DNA from 2 places in the Aminomonas paucivorans DSM 12260 genome. Region 1 is predicted to be linked to the other one. Evidence: riboswitches for the same ligand, from Rfam matches in the RefSeq annotation. Region 1 holds a riboswitch; the other holds the start of a gene.
What was found. Region 1 has a riboswitch for cobalamin ahead of APAU_RS00795 (precorrin-8X methylmutase). Riboswitches for the same ligand answer to the same signal wherever they lie in the genome.
Positions count from the first base shown of each region.

Region 1 (5,823 bases):
GCACCGCATGCTGCACCTTGCTCCCCAGTCCGGCACCGCTCCCGGAGCCCTCGAACCACAGGGCCACCACCACGGGGGCGGGGCGAAGGGCCACGGCGATGAAGCCCAGCAGGAGCAACCCGAACAAGGCCAAGAGGATTTTCGGTTTCACGAACCGATCCACCTTCCCCGAAACGAGAGATTGTTGATCCGGCGACAGGACGGGACACCCAGGACGTACGCCTCGGGCAGGGATCGAAAAGGGGAGGCCCCCTTCCGGCGGCCTCCCGGGTCGTTCAGTCTCCTTCCGGATTCAGCAGGGGGACCAGGCGGCGGTCGTCCACGTTGCCTCCGGACACCACCACCCCCACCCGACGCCCCGCCACGTCCAGCCGCTCCGCCAGCAGGGCCGCCACCCCCACGGCGCCGCCCCCCTCCACCACCTGGTGGTGGTGGCGATGCAGCCAGGCCATGGCGCGTCCGATCTCCTCCTCCGTCACCGCCACCAGCCCCGCCAGGCGGGGGCGCAGGAACTCGAAGAGGGGCTGGGACGCCGCCCCGGAGAGGGCGTCCGCCAGGGTGGCCCCTTCCTCCACGGGCACCACCCGACCCCGGCGCCAGGCTTCCTCCCAGCTGGGGTTGGTGGCCGCGTGCACCCCGTAGATCCGAATGCCCGGCCGCAGGGCGCAGGCCGCCGCGGTCACCCCGGAGATGAGACCCCCTCCGCTGATGGGGACCACCAGGTCGTCCAGCTCCGGCTCGTCCTCCAGCATCTCCAGACCCAGGGTTCCCTGCCCCGAGGCCACCAGGAGATCCTCGTAGGCGGAAACATACGTGCAGCCTTCCGTCCGGGCGAAGTCCTTGGCCGCCTCCTCCGCCTCGTCGTACACCGTCCCCACCACCCGGAGGTCCACCCAATCCCCTCCCCGGTAGCGGATGGCCTGCCTCTTCGTCTCCGGGCACCCCCCGGGAACGAAGATCACCGCCCGGACGCGGAACATCGCCGCAGCGGTGGCCACGCCCTGGGCATGGTTTCCCGAAGAGGCGGTCACCACCCCCCGGTCCCGCTCCTCTGCCGTGAGGGCGCAGACCCGGTTCAGGGCCCCGCGGAGCTTGAAGGACCCCGTGAGCTGATGGTTCTCCCACTTGATCAGGACCTCCGCTCCCGTGCGGTCGCTCAGGGGGAAGGACTTCTCCAGGGGGGTGCGGCGGACCCGTCCCTGAAGGAAGCGACGGGCCAGCAGGACGTCGGTGACGGTGGGCGACAGGACCATGGGGTTTCCTCCTTGCGGACGCGACGGGACGACGGGGGATGGTCGCATCCCTTCTTTTCTGCAATCGTAACACAGCCTGGAGATTTCCTCATGGTCGCCCCCACTGGGGGCTACTTGCAAATCTCTCGCAACTGATCTATCCTCCCCCCCATGGAACGCTGCGACCCCCTCACCCTGCTGAAGCAACGGGGGCTGCGGGCCACCCCCCAGAGGGTGGCCCTGCTGTCCTGGATCCTCCTCTCCCCGGGACCCTTCACCGCCGGAGACCTGGAGGCCGCCTGCCCTTCCCTGGGAGCGGACGCCGCCACGGTCTACCGGTTTCTCCACCGCCTGGCCGACGTGGGACTGATCCGGGAGATCCCCTGTCCCGGGGGGGAGGGGACCTTCGGGACGGGGCGGGCCTTCGAGAAGGCCTGCCCCCACAACCCGCCCCACTCTCATTTCTCCTGCCGCCGTTGCGGCGACCTCTTCTGCGTCACCGATCCCCCCCCCGCCGAGGACCCCGCCGTCCGGTCCCTCAAGCGCCGAGGCTTCGTGGTGGAGGGGGCCCTGACCACCCTGACGGGGCTGTGCCCCCGCTGCGCCGCCTCCGGGGGCGACGCGGTCGAACCGATCCCGGAAGCCCCTGTGTCCGAGAGGAGGAACCACCCCTGATGCGTCGTCGTCTCTTCTGCGCCCTCTGCCTGGTCCTGGCCCTGTGCCTTCCCGCCGCGGCAGCCCCCCTTAGGGTTTTCGTCCCCATCCCTCCCCTGAAGTACCTGGCGGAGCGGGTGGGAGGAAACCGGGTGGCCGTGTCCGTGTTGGTGCCCCCGGGGGCGGACCCCCACACCTTCGAACCTCGCCCCCGCCTCATGGCGGAGCTTTCCCGGGCAGCGGGGTGCTTCTCCCTGGGTATGCCCTTCGAGAAAGCCCTTCTGGACCGGGTCGTCCGGACAGCCCCGTCCCTGGCGGTGATCCCGGCGGACCGGGGCATCCTCCGCATCCCCATGGAGGAACACGGCCACGAGGGCGCGGGGGAGGCAGGGACCCGCCCGGAAAACCTGGACCCCCACATCTGGCTTTCCCCCCGCAACGGCCTGAAGATGGTGCGCAACCTCCGGGACGGCCTGATCTCCCTGGACCCTGCCGGGGCGGCGACGTACCGCCGCAACGCCGAGGCCCTGTCCCGGGAGATTCGGGAGCTGGACCGGGACCTCTCGTCTCTCCTGGCCCCCCGCAAGGGCATGACCCTGATGGTGTTCCACCCCGCCTGGGGGTACTTCTGCCGGGACTACGGCCTCCGCCAGGTGGCGGTAGAGGTGGAGGGAAAGGAGCCCAAACCCGCCCAGATGAAGGCCCTCATCGACCGGGGGCGGGAACTGAAGGTCAAGGTGCTCTTCCTGCAGCCCCAGATCTCCGCGAGGAGCGCCGCCACGCTGGCGGAGGCACTGAACGCCCGGGTGGTGAAGGCGGACCCCCTGGCGGAGGACTGGCTGGGGAACCTGCGCCGTCAGGCCCGGATCTTCCGGGAGGCCCTGGACTGACCTTTCCTCGACTCCTCGGGATGGGCTAAACTCCTTTCAGACTCACCCGAGGAGGTGCCGCCGTGTCGAACCTCGTCGATCTTTCCCCTCCCCTCCAGGCCCTGCTGGCGGGGTTGTTCACCTGGGGGGTCACCGCCGCCGGGGCTGCCCTGGTGTTCCTGCGCCGCAACCCCTCCCGCCTGACCCTGGACGTGATGCTGGGGTTCGCGGGGGGAGTGATGCTGGCCGCCAGCTTCTGGTCCCTCCTGGCTCCGGCCATCGAGCTTTCCGAGGAGCTGGGTCTTCCGGGCTGGCTGCCCCCCGCCGCAGGGTTCTCCCTGGGAGCTCTGGCCCTGCGGGGGCTGGACACCCTCCTCCCCCACCTCCACCCCGCTCTGAAGGACGGTTCCCCCGAAGGGCTCCCCACCCACTGGAAGCGCACCACCCTGTTGGTCCTGGCCATCACCCTCCACAACATCCCCGAGGGGCTGGCGGTGGGGGTGGCCTTCGGGGCCGTGGGAAGCCTCGCCTCCGCCTCCCTGGCCGGGGCGGTCGCCCTGGCCCTGGGGATCGGGCTGCAGAACTTCCCCGAGGGGCTGGCGGTCTCCCTGCCCCTGCGCCGGGAGGGGCTGTCCCCGGGGAAATCCTTCCTTTACGGCCAGCTCTCCGCGGTGGTGGAACCCCTCTTCGCCCTGTTGGGGGCCCTGCTGGTGCAGCTGGCCCGTCCCCTGCTGCCCTACGCCCTGGCCTTCGCCGCCGGGGCCATGGTCTTCGTGGTGGTGGAAGAGGTGGTCCCGGAGTCCCAGTCCGCGGGCAACGGGGACCAGGCCACCCTGGGCCTGGTGGCGGGCTTCGTGGTCATGATGGTCCTGGACGTGGCTCTGGGCTGATGGTGGTACAATGCCCGGGAACAGCGCCGCGCGAACGCACGGGAATCCGGTGAGACGCCGGAGCGGCCCCGCCACTGTGACCGGGACGAAACCGCAGAGGAGCCACCGGGGGCACCCCCCGGGAAGGCGCGGGAGTAGGAGGAACGGAAGCCAGGAGACCGGTTCGCGCAAGGTTCGGGAAGGAAGGCCTGCGCGGGCGGGCGCCTCCTGTCGGGAACTTCTTCCCGTCTGGGTGGGGCCGTCGCCGCAAGGCGGCGGCCTCTTTTACTTTCGGCCATGGAAGGGAGACGACGGCATGCCCTTCGCCTACTGCAGGGACCCTCAGTCCATCGAGGAGACCAGCCTGGGGCTCATCCGCTCCGTGCTGGACTCCTACGCCCTGGAACCGCAGCTTCGCCCGGTGGCGGAACGGGTGGTCCACGCGGGGGCGGACTTCTCCCTGGCCTCCCTGCTTCGGAGTTCCCCGGAAGGGGTCCGGCGGGGCGTCGAGGCCCTGCGCCGGGGGGGACCGCTCTTCTGCGACGTGGAGATGGTGCGGTCGGGCCTCTCCCGCCCCCTGACGGAACGCCTCGGCCTGCACCCCCTGGCGGCCATCCACGATCCGGAGGTGCGCCGCCGCAGCGAGGAGGCCCTGGTCACCCGGGCCATGGCGGCGGTGGACCTGGCGGCGGACCAGGGGGTGCGCCTCTACGCCTTCGGCAACGCCCCCACCGCCCTCTTCCGGCTTCTGGAGCGGGCGGAGGCGGGAGCCCCGGTGGACTTCGTCTGCGCCTTCCCCGTGGGCTTCGTGGGGGCGGCGGAGAGCAAGCGGGCCCTGTTGGCCTCGGGCCTGCCCTGCGTGGTCCTCTCGGGTCCCCGGGGGGGGTCGAACCTCTGCGCCGCCGCCTGCAACGCCCTGCTTCGCCTGGCAGGGGAGGCCCCTTCTCCCTAATCCTCCGCCCACCCGCGTACCCGTCCCGCCCCCCGGACCGAAGGCGCCTCGGCCCGGACCCGCTCTTCGGGGCACCCCGCAACCGCATCTGGAAGGAGGCGTCTTCGTTGACCAAGATCCGAACCCTCGCCCCGGTCTGGGCCCTGGCCCTGACCCTGCTTTTCGCCCTGGGAGGTGCCTGCATGGCCTCGTCGTCCAAGGAAACCCCCGCCAAGCCCGCGGTGCTGCTGGTCTCCTTCGGCAGCTCCATGCCCGAGGGACAGGCGGCCATCGCCGCCACCCTGGATTCGGTGAAGCAGGCCTTCCCGGGCACGGAGGTCCGGGTGGCCTACACCTCCCGGATCATCATGCGCAAGCTGGCCAAGCAGGGGCAGATCATCGACGATCCCCTGGTGGCCCTGGCGAAGCTCCACGCCGACGGGTTCACCCATGTGGCCATCCTGTCCACCCACGTGATCCCCGGGGAGGAGTACGAGGACCTGGGGACCATCGTGCGCTGCTTCGACCAACTGGGGCGCGACGAGGGCAAGACGGGCTTCCGGGGCATCGCCCTGAGCCGTCCCCTCCTCTGGTCCGACGAGGACTTCGACCGCCTGGCGGCGGCGCTGAACCGGACCTACGGCAAGCGCCTCCAGGACGGGGCGGTGGTCTTCATGGGCCACGGAACCCCCCATCCCGCCAACGGGGCCTACTCCCGCCTCCAGACGGTGCTGAACCGCATCAGCCCCAAACTGCTGGTGGGCACCGTGGAGGGCACCCCCTCCTTCGACGACCTGGTCGCCCGCCTCCAGGCCCTGGGGGTCCGGCGGGTCACCCTGGTGCCCGCCATGCTGGTGGCGGGGGACCACGCCCACAACGACATGGCGGGACCGGAGGAGGACTCCTGGAAGAGTCAGCTCACCAAGATGGGCTTCCGGGTGGACACGGTCCTCCAGGGCTTCGGCCAGAACCCGGAGGTGCGGGCCCTGATGCTGGAGCATCTGAAGGAAGCGGCGAAGAAGGCGTTTTAAAAACCCTCCGGGCCCCCGAGGCGACGACGCCCGGGGGCCCGGAGCGCCTGGTTCCCTGAAGGAGTCGACGGACCATGACCCTTATCCACAACCTCCCCACAGCACCGACGGAGTTGTCCACCAAGTTGTCCACTCCTGTGGATGATTCCCCCGACCCAGGAGACTTCCTCCTCCGGGGACTTCCTGTACTGGTCCTCCTATCCCTGCTGCTGGTCCTGCTGCCCGGGACCGGGGCGG
Region 1 covers NZ_CM001022.1:180,837-186,659, reverse strand. Annotated here, with positions in the region: gene APAU_RS00820 (ABC transporter substrate-binding protein) at 1-151, opposite strand, end outside; gene APAU_RS00815 (threonine ammonia-lyase) at 276-1,253, opposite strand; gene APAU_RS12340 (Fur family transcriptional regulator) at 1,404-1,907, shown strand; gene APAU_RS00805 (metal ABC transporter solute-binding protein, Zn/Mn family) at 1,907-2,776, shown strand; gene APAU_RS00800 (ZIP family metal transporter) at 2,839-3,645, shown strand; cobalamin riboswitch at 3,685-3,806, shown strand; gene APAU_RS00795 (precorrin-8X methylmutase) at 3,941-4,576, shown strand; gene APAU_RS00790 (sirohydrochlorin cobaltochelatase) at 4,684-5,586, shown strand; gene APAU_RS00785 (ABC transporter substrate-binding protein) at 5,661-5,823, shown strand, end outside.

Region 2 (5,823 bases), 150 kb from region 1:
AAGCTCCTGGTGGTGGGTACGGAGGATCCCCGAAACCTGGCCGCGGCCCTGGGGGTTTCCGTCCTTTCCGGGAGGGCTTGAGGGATCCCGGAGATTCCGGTAGGGTGGGAAAGGCGCATCGCTTCGGGGAGCCTCCGCTTCGCGGAGGCCCCTTTTTTTCTCTGGTCCTCCCGGAACGTAGGGACTATGATGGAATGCGACAACAAGACATCAGGGTCTAAGGATGACCCATCAACAAGGAGGTGTCGAAGATGCAAAAAGGCAACCATCCGGCCCTTCTGGCCCTGGCCCTCGGGGTCCTCTGCTTCCTGGGGGGCGAAGCCTGGGCGGGACCTTTCCAGGCAGGATCCAAGCGGGAGCTGGGTCTGGAGGCCGCCGCGGCCCTGCGCATCGAGCTGCTGGCGGAAAAGCCCCACACGGGCACCGAGGAGGCCCTGTGGCGGGTCCTCACCACGTCCAAGGACCTTCGGGTCCGCGTGGGGGCGGGCTTGGCCCTGGTGGACCGCATCTTCCCCGGCGGAGATCCCGCCCTCTGGGGGGAGGTCCACGGCTGGTGGCTTCCCCGGAGGGTCCCCCGCTCCCTGGGGGCGGCGGACGCGGCGATCCTCACCGCCTCCCTGGCCACGGCCCTGCCGGATCCGGCGGCTCCCTGGCTGGCCTACCGCATCCTGGAGCCCTTCTTCCGGTCCTCCGATGCCCGCTACCGCTTCGGTCGCCTGGCCCCCCAGGGGCTGGAAGAACTGCTTCGGAGCCTCTCCGCCCGGGGAGTGGAGCCCCCGGAGGGGTGGCCCGAGCCCTTCGAGGTGGTGGGAGTCCTTCCCCTGGCCTGCCCCCTGGAGGGGACGGTTCCCCGGGAGCGGGCCCTGATGGAGAGCATGGTCTTCCTGGACACCAAGGGACGGATTGCCGACGACGCCCGCACCTACGCCTGGGATCGGGCGGAAGGGCGGCTTCACGAGGTCGTGGAGGATGAACGGTTCCCGGTCCCCTGAGGTCTCCCCGGGGATCGTCAGCGCCAGCCGCCGCACCGACCTGCCCGCCTTCTACGCCCCCTGGCTTTTTCGGCGTCTGGAGGCGGGCTTCGCCTTCACCGTCAACCCCTTCAACCCCCATCAGGTCTCCCGAATCGACCTTTCCCCGGAGGCGGTGACCTGTCTGGTTCTGTGGACCCGCAACCCCGGTCCGCTGCTTGCCCGCCTGCCCTGGCTGGAGGCCCGAGGCTACCGGTTCCTGATCCAGGCCACCCACCTGGGCTACCCCCGGGAGCTGGAGCCCCGCCTTCTCCCTCCCCATCGGGCCCTGGGACTGCTCCGCACACTGGGGGATCGCCTCGGTTCGGATCGGACCCTCTGGCGCTACGACCCGGTTTTCCTCTCCCACGCCACCGACCCCTCCTGGCACCGCCGCCGCTTCTCCGCCCTCTGCGCCGCCCTGGCGGGCCGGGTGGGCGGGGTGACCCTGAGCTTTCTGGACCGGTACCCCCGGGCGGAGCGCCGGCTTCGGGCCCTTCGGGGGACGAGCCTGGAACCCTGGGACCCGGAGCGGGCGAAGGAGGCCCGGGGGCCCCTGGCCCGAGACCTGGGGGAGATCGCCGCGGGCTTCGGCCTGGAGGCGCGAAGCTGCGCCGAGGCGGGGCTGGAGCCCTGGGGGATCCCTTCCGGGGCCTGCATCGACGGGGAGCGCATCGCCCGGCTCTGGGGCGTCCCGGTGTCCCGGGGCCGGGACCGGAACCAGCGCCACGGCTGCCGCTGCGCTCCCAGCCGGGACCTGGGAGCCTACGACACCTGCCCCGGGGGGTGCGCCTACTGCTACGCCCTCTCCTCCCCCGAGAGGGCCCTGGGGCGGTTTGCCCGGGGGGAGGCGGGGAAGGAAGGGGAGGAAAGATTCGCGCAGGGGAAGGGATGGGAGGGCTAAAAAGAAACCCGTTGATCTGGTGTGTTACTTTTAGCGAAGCAACTATTTGAATGATACGAAAAAGGGAATACAGCATTGACAATACTTTCGAGAAAGGAGAAGATGCAGCCGATGGCTTGTGACTTTATTAGCATTCAGGTCGACCCATCTATCGGAATTGTAGGAAAAAGACAGTACGCGCTTGACAAAGCACCGGGGCCTTACGAGAATGGCACGCAAGGCGCTCAGCCGCCTGCAATCCAACTCGTTCGGGTGCTCGGGAAGACCGGTGAAACTCCGGAGCGGACCCGCCACTGTGACCCTGACGAACCTGCCGCGACATCCACTGGACCTCGATCCGGGAAGGAGCAGGGGAGGAAGAAGGGAAGCCAGGAGACCGGCCCGGTGCGAGGGAGAGTCAAGAGTCTGCGGTGGTCGGATTCTCGTCTGGCAAGGCACATCCCGTGCATGGGTCGCTTTGTGCACGAGACGTCCCGCTTGGTTTCCAGAGGGGATCTTCCGCATCGGGGGAAGGTCCCCTTTTTGTACCCGAAAACCGGCCGGCTCGGCCGTAGAAGGAGTGAGGAGCATGGGGCAGACGGTGACAGAGAAGATCCTCTCGGCCCATCTGGTGGAAGGGAAGCTGGTCAAGGGCGAGCGGATCGGCCTGAAGATCGACCAGACCCTGACCCAGGACGCCACGGGGACCATGGCCTACCTGGAGTTCGAAGCCATCGGGGTGGACCGGGTGCGCACGGAGCTGTCGGTGAGCTACGTGGACCACAACATGATCCAGGGGGACTTCCGCAACCCCGACGACCACCGGTACCTGCAGGACGTGGCGGCGAAGTACGGCATCCTCTACTCCCCCCCGGGCAACGGCATCTGCCACCAGCTCCACGTGGAGCGCTTCGCCCGCCCCGGCAAGACCCTGCTGGGCAGCGATTCCCACACCCCCACCTCCAGCGGCGTGGGCATGCTGGCCATCGGAGCCGGCGGCCTGGACGTGGCTCTGGCCATGGCAGGAGAGCCTTTCCCCGTGGCGGTGCCCCGGGTGGTGAAGGTGCACCTCACCGGGACCCTCCAGCCCTTCGTGTCCGCCAAGGACGTGATCCTGGAGGTGCTGCGGCGCATCGGCGTCAAGGGCGGGGTGGGCAAGGTGCTGGAGTACGCCGGTCCCGGCGTCGCCACCCTCTCCGTGCCCGACCGGGCCACCATCACCAACATGGGCGCCGAGACGGGCGCCACCTCCTCCGTCTTCCCCAGCGACGAGGTCACCCGGCAGTGGTTCGTGGCCCAGGGCCGGGAGGACCAGTGGGTCCCCCTGGCGGCGGACCCCGACGCGGTCTACGACGAGGTCATCGACATCGACCTGTCCTCCCTGGAGCCCCTGGTGGCCCAGCCCTCCCAGCCCGACCGGGTGGTGAAGGTGCGGGAGATCGCGGGGCTGAAGGTGGACCAGGTGATGTTCGGCTCCTGCACCAACTCCTCCCTGCGGGATATCGAAGCGGTGGCCAACATCCTGGACGGCCGGATCGTGCACCCCAACGTGGACGCGGGGATCTCCCCGGGGAGCCGTCAGGTGGTGGCGGAGTCCTCCGCCTCCGGCGCCTTCTCCAAGCTGGTGGCCGCGGGGGTCCGCATCCTGGAGGTGAGCTGCGGGGCCTGTATCGGCATGGGCTTCGCCCCTCCCACCGAGGGCATCTCCCTGCGCACCATCAACCGCAACTTCCTGGGGCGCTGCGGCCACAAGACCGGCAAGGTCTACCTGGTGAGCCCCGAGGTGGCGGCGGCCTCCGCCCTGGCGGGGGAGCTGATCGACCCCCGGGACCTGGCGCAGAAGCTGGGGATCCAGTCCTTCCGGTTCCAGCAGCCCGCGGCACTGAAGGTGGACGACCGGCGGATCCAGCATCCCGCGGCGGATCCCTCCAAGGTGACCATCCGCCGAGGCCCCAACATCGCCCCCCTGCCCGTCATGAAGCCCCTGGGGGCCTCCCTGGACGGCCCGGTGCTCCTGAAGGTGGGGGACGACATCACCACGGACCACATCATGCCTGCAGGGGCGAAGATCCTTCCCCTGCGCTCCAACGTCCCCGCCATCTCCAAGCACGTCTTCGAGGTGGTGGACGAGACCTTCCCCGATCGGGCCCTGGCCTCCGGCGGCGGCTTCGTGGTGGGGGGCAGCAACTACGGGCAGGGCTCCAGCCGGGAGCACGCCGCCCTGGCTCCCCGGTACCTGGGGGTGCAGGCGGTGCTGGTGAAGAGCTTCGCCCGGATCCACCTGGCGAACCTGGTGAACTTCGGCATCCTGCCCCTGGTGTTCCAGAAACCCGAGGACTACGACCGCATCGACCGGGACGACAAGCTCTCCCTGAACGTGTCGAAAATCACCGCCGGCGGGCCCTTCGTGGTGCGCAACCTCACCAAGGGGGCGGAGATCTCCTGCGACACCCCCGTGACCCGGGAGGACCTGGAGGTTATCGCCGCGGGGGGCCGTCTGAACTGGGTGAAGGGCCGCAAAAAATAGCGTTTCCGTTTGGCCTTCGGGGAACACCTGCGGGACACCGGGTTGACCTTGCCCTGGGTTGAAACACCGGCTCCGTAGTTTTGCGACACGCCTCCGCCTCCACCGTTCCCCGGAGGTTCTCCTTTTGGATAGAGCACCGGCGTCACGAGCACCTGCGCACGAGGGCCACAGGCTAGGCACCACCGACCAGAGACCCGAAGGAGGAACACGCACATGTCGCGTTTTGAAGGGCTTCAGCTGAAGGACATCGCCGCGCCGGAGCGGGGCGAGCGGATCGAGTACAGGAACGGCAAGCAGATCGTCCCCGACGAGCCCGTCATCCCCTACGTGGAGGGTGACGGCATCGGGCTGGACATCACCCCCGCCATGAAGACCGTGCTGGACGCGGCGGTGGCCAGGGCCTACGGCGGCAAGAAGCGCCTGGCCTGGTGGGAGATCTTCGCGGGGGAGAAGGCCATGAACAAGTTCGGCACCGCCATCCCCGACGATTCCTTCAACGCTCTGCGGTACTTCCGCATCGGCATCAAGGGCCCCCTGACCACCCCCGTGGGCGGCGGTTTCCGCAGCCTCAACGTGGCCTTCCGGCAGGTGCTGGACCTGTACGCCTGCGTGCGCCCCGTGCGGTGGTTCGAGGGCGTTCCCGCCCCCCTGAAGCGTCCCCAGGACGTGGACATGATCATCTTCCGGGAGAACACGGAGGATCTCTACGCGGGCATCGAGTGGGAGCAGGGCACCCCGGAGTGCGCCAAGGTCATCGAGTTCCTTAGGGGCATGGGCGCCAAGGTCCGGGACGACTCGGGCATCGGCATCAAGCCCATCTCCGTCACCGGCAGCAAGCGGCTGGTGCGCATGGCCATCCAGTACGCCGTGGACCACAAGAAGAAGTCCGTCACCCTGGTGCACAAGGGCAACATCATGAAGTTCACCGAAGGGGCCTTCCTCAAGTGGGGCTACGAGGTGGCCAAGGAGGAGTTCGGCTCGGTGTGCATCACCGAAAAGGAACTCTTCGACATCTACAACGGCGTGCAGCCCGAGGGCAAGATCGTGGTGAAGGACCGCATCGCCGACGCCATGTTCCAGCAGATCCTCCTGCGGCCCGCGGAGTACGACGTGCTGGCCACGGCGAACCTCAACGGAGACTACATCTCCGACGCCCTGGCGGCCTCCGTGGGCGGCCTGGGCCTGGCGCCGGGAGCCAACATGAACGACGAGGTGGCCTTCTTCGAGGCCACCCACGGCACCGCCCCCAAGTACGCCGGGCAGGACAAGGTGAACCCGGGCTCCCTGATCCTCTCGGGGGTGCTCATGCTGGAGCACCTGGGGTGGCAGGAGGCGGCGGACCTGGTGGTCAAGGGCATGGAGGGAGCCATCCGGGACGGCATCGTCACCTACGACCTGGCGCG
Region 2 covers NZ_CM001022.1:33,566-39,388, forward strand. Annotated here, with positions in the region: gene APAU_RS00175 (PH domain-containing protein) at 1-81, shown strand, start outside; gene APAU_RS00180 (hypothetical protein) at 252-992, shown strand; gene APAU_RS00185 (DUF1848 domain-containing protein) at 970-1,914, shown strand; cobalamin riboswitch at 2,149-2,313, shown strand; gene APAU_RS00190 (aconitate hydratase) at 2,483-4,420, shown strand; gene icd (isocitrate dehydrogenase (NADP(+))) at 4,634-5,823, shown strand, end outside.
Region 2: linked by a shared signal. The riboswitch ahead of APAU_RS00190 (aconitate hydratase) and the one ahead of APAU_RS00795 (precorrin-8X methylmutase) in region 1 are both predicted to bind cobalamin.